3 regions of the Corynebacterium comes genome follow, and region 1 is predicted to be linked to each of the others. Evidence: predicted binding sites of a transcription regulator. Region 1 holds the regulator's gene; each other region holds the start of a gene.
The links. Region 1 encodes LexA, which represses DNA repair genes until DNA is damaged. Its sites were predicted from a motif close to CGAACANNTGTTCG; they were not measured.

Region 1 (3,273 bases):
ACGGACGCGAAGCGCAGGTAGGCGACCTCATCAAGAGCGCGTAGCGGTTCGAGGATGGCAAGTCCGATGTCGTTCGCATTCACCTGGGAGCCACCCTGAGAACGAACCCTCTCCTCCACTTCCTGCGCGAGACGCTTGAGCGCATCATCGGAGACATCGCGGCCCTGGCAGGCGCGGCGGACACCCAGGACAACCTTGTCGCGACTGAACGGCTCCGTGACGCCGTTGCGCTTGATCACCAGGAGAACGGCCTTCTCAATCGTGGTGAAACGTCCGTTGCATTTGGTGCACTCACGCCGGCGACGGATGGCGGCTCCGGCGTCGATAATGCGCGAGTCAATGACACGGGAGTGATCGTGATGGCAGAACGGGCAGTACACAGCGTGTCTCCAGTGCCTTTCTGGGAGGAAACCGGTGGACCGGATGGTGGCACCGATCCTACTCCCCGGGAAGATTTCCCCTAACGCGCCTCGTCGCTCGACTGCGTCTGGTTGCCCGCGGGATACACCGTAGATCCGGTTACGCCTTCATCCCCGGCACCCCGGAAGGAGGCACTGACCACCACCAGACCGAAAAGTGCGCCGAGCAGATACGTCAGGCCGGTCTCCCGCCAGCGGCTGGAATGTCCCTCACCTGCGTCCCGCGGCAGAGGATCGGCGCCAGGTAGGCCCTGTGTTCGATTTGCGGGCACCAGAGTTCGAACACCCCGGCCACAGGAAGGGGACCTGTGGAAGCTCGACGGCTCCCACACAGCGGCCGGGCGGACGGAGTCATGTACGGAAGTATGGACGCTGCCACCTGGGCATGGACGATGCAGGAAGGTGATCACGGCGAAGTCCTTTCGTTGTCTGCTGTGAGGATATCGAGACTGGTCAACACCCTCGAACAGTGCTACCGTTCAGGTGTTCTAACTAGCTGATGTGTTCGATTAAAGCACCCGTTCGAAATTTTGTCCACAGAACCCGCACATCAGTCGAACATCCGTACCAGATCGTGCTAAACATGTAACAGGTGAATGGCATGCGGACGACACGCCATTCGAACAACGACCACCGGAACGCCGCTGAGCCGCCCCGACGATTCGATACGGCACGCACCGCCACCACCCCAGGAACGAGAAGGACGATGACCCGCAAGAGCGCCCCCGCCAAACTGACCCCCTCCGGCAAGCCGGACCCCTCCACACTTTCCGATCGTCAGCGACGGATTCTTGAGGTCATCCGGGATGCCGTCGTGCTGCGGGGCTATCCGCCGAGCATCCGGGAGATCGGTGACGCAGCGGGACTGCAGTCCACCTCCTCGGTCGCGTACCAGCTGAATCAGCTGGAGAAGAAGGGTTTTCTCCGTCGCGACCCGAACAAGCCGCGTGCGGTGGACGTGCGTACCCTGACGTCGACCGACACCGCCAAGAAGCCTGGGCGGCGCGTCGTGGCCAAGACTTCGACGGCCCCGGAGGATGCCAGCGCCGCGAACTTCATTCCGGTGCTCGGCCGCATCGCCGCAGGTTCACCGATTCTCGCCGAGCAGGAGGTCGAGGACTACTATCCGCTGCCGGCCGACCTGGTGGGTGACGGTGAGCTGTTCATGCTGCAGATCGTGGGTGAGTCGATGAAGAACGCCGGCATTCTCGACGGCGACTGGGTCGTCATCCGTTCCCAGCCGGTCGCGGAGAAGGGCGAGTTCGTCGCCGCCCTGATCGACGGAGAGGCGACTGCGAAGGAGTTCCACAAGGATTCCACCGGGGTCTGGCTGCTGCCGCACAACGAGGATTTCTCCCCGATCCCCGGCGACAAGGCGGAAATCATGGGGAAGATCGTCTCCGTGTTCCGGAAGCTCTAGAGACGTTCGCCCCGCCCAGTCAGACAATTGACGGCACAGAATTCCACATCAACCCACGGGAACGGGCCCGGTTTGATGACAGGCCCGGCCGACCGCCTTTCGCTTGATGTCCTCCGGTTCGCACCTATTTGTACTGGCTAATCCCCATTCTCTTCCCTGCGGCCTTTTATTTTGGAACAATGGCGGAAACAGACATCCATTTTTGTCCGATTCCGTCCGTGAGGCGACAGAGGAGAACCCATGTACGCAGAGGAGCGTCGCAGACAGATCGCCTCCCTCACCGCTGTTGAGGGTCGGGTCAACGTCACCGAGCTGGCGAACCGGTTTGATGTCACAGCGGAGACCATTCGTCGGGATCTCGCCGTGCTCGACAGGGAGGGCGTGGTGCACCGGGTTCACGGTGGCGCCGTGGCCAGCCAGACTTTTCAGACGGCAGAGTTCTCCCTCGACGCGCGTTTCCGTTCCGCCCCCACCGCCAAATCAGCCATCGCGCGGGCGGCACTGCGCTATCTTCCGGAGCCCCGCGGCGGGCTCTTCCTGGACTCGGGTTCCACCATCGGCACGCTGGCGGAGCTCATCGCCGAGCAGCCGAACGCCGAACAGTGGTCCATCGTGACCAACAGCCTGCCGATCTCCCTGAACCTGGCCAACAAGGGGCTCCGGGAGGTTCAGCTTCTCGGAGGTTCGGTGCGCGCCATCACGCAGGCGGTCGTGGGTGACACCGCCCTTCGCACCCTGGCGCTCATGCGGGCGGACGTCGCGTTCATCGGCACCAACGCACTCACCCTCGATCACGGGCTTTCCACGGCGGACTCCCAGGAGGCTGCGATCAAATCCGCCATGGTGACCAACGCCCACAAGGTGGTTGTCCTCTGCGACTCCACCAAGCTGGGCACCGACTACCTGGTCAGTTTCGCCGGCATCGACGACATTGACGTGGTTATCACCGATTCCGCGGCCCCCGAGTCCTTCCTGTCGGCACTGCGGGAGCGCGAGATCGAGGTTGTGATCGCGGGCGACTGACCCCGCGTCTCTCCGGGAGCAGGTCAGCCCAGGAGCATCTGACGGGCGACTTCGCGTGCGGCGGCAGCCCCGGAGGTGTCGAGAACAGCCTCGGCGACTTCCCGGCAGGTGGCCAGATCCACGGAGGACAGCTGGGCACCGACCCCGGCCAGGGCGGTCGATGCCGCAGACAGCGAGGTCACGCCCAGACCTGTGAGCACGCACGCGAGCAGCGGATCAGCGGCGGCCTCGCCGCAGACACCGACGGGGGTTCCCGTATCCTCCCCGACCCGACAGGTTTCCTTCACCAGTCGCAACACCGCCGGTTGCCAAGGATCCGTCAGGTACGCCAGCTGGGGGGACAGACGATCGGCGGCCATCGTGTACTGGGTGAGGTCATTGGTACCGATGGAGACGAAGTCCAGGTGCGGC
Region 2 (3,273 bases), 190 kb from region 1:
AATCGAGTCCCGCTCCGCGACCCTGTCCTACGCCACCGATGACCTGGCGACCCTCCGGGCGACCGCATTTCGACTGGTCCGCTATCCCGACGAGGTGGGGCCCATCCGGCTGGTGGGGGTCGGGTACTCGGGTCTGGAGTCCGCCCGCCAGGACGTGCTCTTCCCGGAACTGGACCGCCAGATCGTCCCCACCACCGACCATGCGGCTGACCAGGTCGTCGAGGTCACCCGGGAAGCCACCGAGGATGGTTGGCGGGCCACCCAGGACGTGCACCACCCGGACTTCGGGCACGGCTGGGTCCAGGGCGCCGGCCACGGCATCGTGTCGGTACGCTTCGAGACCCGCGCCACCGGGCCTGGCGTCACCCGTACCTTTCCGATCGATGATCCGGATCTGCATGCGGCTGACCCACTGGCGAGCCTCGCCTGGGAGGAGTGGTTCGCACAGCAGGACGACTGACTCAGTTCGGCGGCCACTGGAAGGCTGAGGTAGGGGCCTGCGGTTCTGGTTCCGGTGGTGAGTCATTGAGCTGCTGATAGGCCTCGAACTCCTCTGCGGCAGCCCGGGCGGCGGCGGATTCCTGTCGACGTGCCCGACGCTGGCTGAAGGTCTGGACCCAGTGCTTCTCGGTCGGTGCCAGTGGGCCGGTTGCCCGATCAACAGCGTAGGTGCCGTCGGCGAAGTGCCAGTAGACGTCTCCGGTGATGTGGTCCAGGAGGTAGACGGCCTGGACGTCGGTCTTCCGGTTGTGGTGGTGAGGGCAGAGCGAGGCCAGGTTAGAGGGTGAAGTCGGGCCCTCCGGCCAGTTGATGCGGTGGTCGGGCTGGCACCAGCGGGCTGAGTTGTTGCAGTCAGGCCAGCGGCAGACCCAGTCCCGGCCGATGAGATAGGCACGGATGTAGTCGTTGGGTCTGTAGCCGGGGATGTCAGTGTCGCGGGCAGGGTCGATGTCCTGTGTGAGGGTGGCCAGGTCGATGAGGGTGTCGGCGGCCTCGGAGGTGAGGACCCCTGCTGTGGGGTGGAAGACGGGGGAGGAGTCCACATCGTGTGCCCGGTAGAGGTTGAGCGTCACTGTGGTCGTGGTGTTGCTGAGCAGAAGGTCGACCATGGCGCGGGCCCTGGATGTTCCGTTGCTCCGGGCTGCCTGGGTGACGGCGTCATGGACGAGGCTGCCGGTGGCCTGGTTGAGGGTGAGCTCGAAGCGCATGTCGCCGTTGGCCAGGGTATCCAGGAAGTACTCCTCGGGCCCCGGGGTGGCTGCGGGGAGTGAACGCAGCAGTGCGGCAGGATCCGTCTCCTCCGGCACTTCGGGGACCTGCAGCATACGGATGACCGCCTGGATGACGCGTCTGATGTCTGCGGCGGCGGGAAGAAGCTGCTGGGGCCGGCTGGGGGTGAAGCGGGCGACGAGTTCCTCGTCGAGCACCCGCCAGTAACCGGGGTCGTGATAGAGATCGGAGTGGGCGTCGGCGATGGCCTTGTCGATGACGGTCAGCCGGTACATGTCCAGCAGGGGCCTCGCCGTGATCATCGTCTTGAGGCCGGGAAGCCGGTCAAGGGTCTGCATGGCATCGAGGTTTGCGGTGAGGTGACGTTTGCTCATCCCGGTGGAACGGGTGAGTCGGGCGGCGATGGTGGTCCAGTCCTGGGGAGTGCTGTGGTCGTAGGTGGCCGGCAGACAGGTGCGCCAGAAATCGAGATCTGCGGCGATGGTCCTCAGGCGGGCGACGGCGATGGGATCGTCGGGATTGTGCATGGCCCAGGATGCAGGGGTGGCGGTCAAGGGATAGGCACCTCCTCACGAGGCGTGTCTCGTTCGTGTGTTCGAGACTCAAGCTATGCCACCACCCCGACACAGGGGGTGGCCATCGGGGGTGGCCTGCCTAAAGCAGCAGGTCGCGGACGTCTTTTCCGGTCGCCAGTGCGGCGACGAGCGCCATGCGTGCCTGTCCCGCCCGCAGATGGCCCGCGCTGATCGCGCCACGGGAACCCAGGGTGGCGCCGCCTCCGCCGCCGCCGTAGGCGAGGGTGACTTTGCCGGCGGGAACCCGGGTGGTGATCACCACCGGGATACCCGAGTCGAGGGCGTCGGCGACGCCGGCGCCCATGTCAGGGCCGATGTTCCCGGCACCCAGGGCTTCGACGACGAGGCCTCGGGCTCCGGCGGCGAGGGCGGCGTCGACCAGCGAACGGTCGGCGCCGGCCCAGGAGGCGAGCACGGGCACGTTGAAGCCGGCCAGGGGAGCGACCGGAACGGGCGCGGGGCGGCGGGATTCGCGCGGGACGCCGGACATGAAGCCGTCGAGGTCGGTGGTGTGGCGCTTGAGGGCGCCGCGGGCGGGGATGGTCCAGCCACCGAAGGCGATGAGGGCGCCCTGACGGCGGGCGAGCGGATCGGCGGCGAGACGGAGGGCGTCGACGAGGTTGCCGGGGCCGTCGGAACCCGGGTGATCGAAGGCGCGCTGGGAGCCGGTGAGCACGACGGGGCGCTCATCGGCGTGGAAACAGTCGAGCGCGAAGGCGGTGTCCTCCATGGAATCGGTGCCGTGGGTGATCACCACCCCGTCGATGTCCGGGGAGGCCAGGGCTTCGTGCACGGCAGCGATCAGGCCGTCGAGATCTGCCAGGGTGATGGCCGAGGAGTCCAGCCTGGTGAGCTCGCGGACGGTGATGTCCGCCGAGGTCAGGGGGTGGGGGAGGAGGTGGACGACGGCGTCGAGAAGCTCCTGCCCGGTGACCGTGGGGCGCAGGGTCCCGGAGTCGTCGGTGGTGCAGGCGATGGTGCCGCCGGTGGTCAGCAACGCAATGCGGGTCATGGAACCACACTGCCACAGGAGGGCCCCGGAAAGTGTTGTCACAAATGCATAACGTGTACCATCGTGTCGAATGCGGGCACCGGAATCCGAAGACCAGTGGTGCCCCGAACTGAGGAGAGTCTTTTTCCGTGAAGCTGACCAAGATCACCGCGATCACCGCCGCACTCGGTGCTGCACTGGCGCTGACAGCCTGCGGCTCCGACGAGGGCAACGGCGCCACCACCACCACCGCCGCCACCACTGAGACGACAGCCGCCACCACCACTGCGGCGGCCCCCGCGCTGCCGACCGCGGAGGAGCTCAACGCGATTCTGGCCAGGGCCACCGACCCGAACATCCCGCTGGAGGAGAAGGTCAACACCGTCCAGAGCGGCGAGCAGGCCCCCGAGCTCTTCGACGTCATGGCAGCCTCCCAGGCGGAGTCCGGCGCCCAGTTCCAGGTGGTCAACCCGGTGC
Region 3 (3,273 bases), 220 kb from region 1:
GACCGGGACGTGTCCGAAGTTGTCCTCGATGTCGAAGCTCATGTCGGCCTTATGGTCGCTCATGGCGTCCCCTCCCCTCTTCATGATCGAGTGTGTCGGTCTGCCTCCCGGTGCGGGGTGCGTACAGGGCCCTGCCCGATGTGTCCATCTGATGTCGGGGAAGTACACCAGAGCATCACTTCGGGCAGAGTCCTTACACGCGCTCCGCCCCACCCTCTCGCCCCCTGCCGGGAGTGATCAGAGCAGTCCGCCGAGGACGTCTTCAGCGTCGGCCGCCGAGAAGGCGGCCTCCGTTTCCTTCTGATAAGCGGCCCAGGATTCCGCATCCCAGATCTCGAGAAAATCCACTGATCCGATGACCACACACTCCTTGGTCAGACCCGCATACTCGCGGTGTCCGGCCGAGATGGTGATGCGACCGTTGCCGTCAGGACGCTGCTCATCCGCACTGGCAGCCAGATTTCGGATGAAGGCACGTGCCTGCGGGTTGGTGCGGGACACCGCTGCGGCCTTCCGGACGCGTGCGGCGAACTCCTCCCGGGGATAGACCGCAAGACTGTGATCCTGCCCCTTCGTGACCATCAACCCACCGGCGAGCTCCTCACGGAACTTCGCCGGAAGTGTCAGTCGACCCTTGTCGTCGAGTTTTGGAGTGTAGGTACCCAGAAACATCCCGGGCCCACCTTCCTTAGTCTCGACTCCGCGGATCGCTTCAGACCAGATTCAGTTCTCGCCATGGTTCAGATCGGCCACTTGGCTCTTCTTCTCCACCGCTGCGCCCCACAATACCCCACTTCGCCCCACCTACAACCCACAATCACCCCACCAGACACAGAATCAGCAGTAGATTCCCAGGTAAGAGACGTGAAATGTGTGGGAGGCCCGCCAGGCGCCACACGCCCGGATTAAGGGGCCTCCGTACCGGAAGCCCCTCATCCACTCTTTCTCCTGCATGTTTCGGTGGATGCGGGAGGAAGTGGCGGACCCCCGTGGGGCGACGTGGGAATGACCGAAGGCCCGCCGCACTCCCCCGGAAGGGAGGTGCGGCGGGCCTTGATCAGGTTCGCGGAGTTAGCGCTCCTCGAAGCGTTTGCGGAAGTTCTCCTCCATCTTGCTTGTCGCAGATCCGGAGCCACCACCACGCTTGGGACGAGGCTTCCGGTCAGCGCCTCCGGACATTCCCGCCCCGCCGCGGAGCATCCACAGGCCGGCCCCGAACATCACGAGGAAGCCCACGACGCTCAGTGCGATGAACCAGAGGTTCTGCTGAGCGAGTGCAACACCGCCGATGAGCATGACGAGGCCGACGACCGCAATCGCGATACCCCGAAGAGTGATGCCGGGTGTTCCGGATCCACCGAAACCGTGGTCACCAGCCACGGATGACCCGAACTTGGGGTCATCAGCAAGGAGAGACAGTTCAATCTCCCGGAGCGCTCGTTGCTCCTGCTCTGAAAGCGACACTAGTTCCTCCCGGACATCGCTGGGCGCTTGTTCTTCTTATAGGTTTAACGCCCAGACTAACGGGATTGTTCCCGCGAACGCCAACGCCCTTAAGCAGCGGCCGGAACCCACCCTGCCTCGGCCTCCACCTGGGCCAAAAACTCCGTGGTCAAATCCATCACCCGATTGACAACCGAATGGTCGACGTCACGCTCCAGGCCCGAGGAGACCCGTGACCGCAGGCGCGAATACTGCTCAAAAGCCCCCGCCCACCGTTCACCATCCGCATCAACGAGCCGGAGCTGGTCCCACGCGCTGGTGGGGCGGCGACGCTTTCCCGACACCGCCGACGCGGAGATCCTCGCCCCCGCAGACCTCAACGCGGCCTGATAGGCGGCCTCGAGCGCCAGATCCCACTTTCCGCCCGCCCGATATTCCACGGCCTGGGCGAGAAGGGCACGGGCCTTGAAGATGAAGTCGGCCCGGTGCGTGCCCGCCCCCGAGAACCTGGTGGTAGCGGAAATGATCTGTGCCATCGGGGCCAACTCCTTCCTTCACGTTTCCGACCCTCTTTCCTGCGTGTGGCCCTCACCTTAGAAGCGGCCCGGAACACCACACCTCAATCGTAGAACAGTCATTCGAACACGTCAACGGTTGTGGTGCATCTTCCTGCCCTCCCCTCCGGCCTTCCGTTCGAGGCCCGGCACCAGGCGCGGAACTGCGTTTTCCCCCACCACACCGGCAGTTCGTGGTTCAGTGGAGGCGTGACCATCGAGATCCGCCGGTTGTCCGGTCCCGAATTTGCCGTGTTGGCCCCACAGCTCGTCGACCTCTACATAGAGGCGATGGGCTATGACCCGAGCATTCGGGCAGGTCGTGTCGAGGTCTGGCGCCACGAGATCGTTCAGCCGGGATTCACCGCACTCACCGCCTTCGAAGGCGACACTCTCCTCGGACTGGCGTACGGCTACCTCGGCGCGCCCGACCTGTGGTGGGACCGCCAGGTCCGCCGCGGCTTCCGGGCCGCCGGCGGACCGGACACCCGGCAGGCCGTGCTCATGCGCAACTACTTTGAGGTCGCCGAGATTCACGTCGATCCGGCGCACCAGGGCAAAGGGATCGGCCGGCTGCTGCTCTCCAAGCTGCTGTGGCTCGTCCCCGCAGCTCATGCGCTGCTGTCCACCCCGGAGGTCGAGGACGAGGCCAACAACGCCTTCTCCCTCTACCGCTCCATGGGTTTCCGCGACGAGCTGCGCAACTTCCAGTTCGACGGGGATTCCCGCCCCTTTGCCGTCCTGTCCGCCCCCCTGCCGCTGCCGGGCCTGGTGGAGAAGCCGGCTGTCTTTGACTCAGACGGATAGTCACCTGGGTATCGTGGACTGGACAGTTCACCGCCCCGATGAAGGATAGCCACATTGAGCAGCCAGGCCCTCCGAATGTTGACCCTCGACCAGATCCCGGCCGCCGCCCGTGAGGAACTCTCCCGATTCGTCACCGCCCGCCGGAGCCAGGTCTCTGCGATCGGTGCCCCCGTCACAGAGGCAGTCTCCCACCTGGAGGACTTCGTCCTGGGTGGCGGCAAGCGGATCCGTCCCCTCTACGTGTGGGCAGGTTTTGTCGGTGGCGGCGGTTTCGACAACAGCACCGAGGATCCTGCGGCGGTGTTGCGTGCGGCGGCCTCGCTGGAGTTCATCCAGGCCTGCGCCCTGATCCACGACGACATCATCGACTCGTCGGACACTCGGCGCGGCAACCCGACCGTCCACAGGGCCGTTGAGGCGGCTCACCGTACCAACAACTGGTCCGGCGACCCTGCCCACTTTGGCGAGT

Region 2: a site for LexA is predicted at 1,815-1,828, ahead of CETAM_RS08670 (HNH endonuclease signature motif containing protein). Genes of this name have one in related genera too.
Region 3: a site for LexA is predicted at 2,071-2,084, ahead of CETAM_RS08785 (SAV_6107 family HEPN domain-containing protein). Genes of this name have one in related genera too.

Annotation. Positions count from the first base shown of each region.
Region 1 covers NZ_CP046453.1:1,610,047-1,613,319, forward strand. Annotated here, with positions in the region: gene nrdR (transcriptional regulator NrdR) at 1-380, opposite strand, end outside; gene lexA (transcriptional repressor LexA) at 1,126-1,839, shown strand; gene CETAM_RS07765 (DeoR/GlpR family DNA-binding transcription regulator) at 2,080-2,862, shown strand; gene ptsP (phosphoenolpyruvate--protein phosphotransferase) at 2,886-3,273, opposite strand, start outside.
Region 2 covers NZ_CP046453.1:1,800,151-1,803,423, reverse strand. Annotated here, with positions in the region: gene CETAM_RS08675 (DNA polymerase IV) at 1-460, shown strand, start outside; gene CETAM_RS08670 (HNH endonuclease signature motif containing protein) at 462-1,784, opposite strand; gene CETAM_RS08665 (asparaginase) at 1,885-2,817, opposite strand; gene CETAM_RS08660 (hypothetical protein) at 2,946-3,273, shown strand, end outside.
Region 3 covers NZ_CP046453.1:1,827,235-1,830,507, forward strand. Annotated here, with positions in the region: gene rsmH (16S rRNA (cytosine(1402)-N(4))-methyltransferase RsmH) at 1-42, opposite strand, end outside; gene mraZ (division/cell wall cluster transcriptional repressor MraZ) at 238-672, opposite strand; gene CETAM_RS08780 (DUF3040 domain-containing protein) at 1,072-1,464, opposite strand; gene CETAM_RS08785 (SAV_6107 family HEPN domain-containing protein) at 1,554-1,979, opposite strand; gene CETAM_RS08790 (GNAT family N-acetyltransferase) at 2,208-2,804, shown strand; gene CETAM_RS08795 (polyprenyl synthetase family protein) at 2,880-3,273, shown strand, end outside.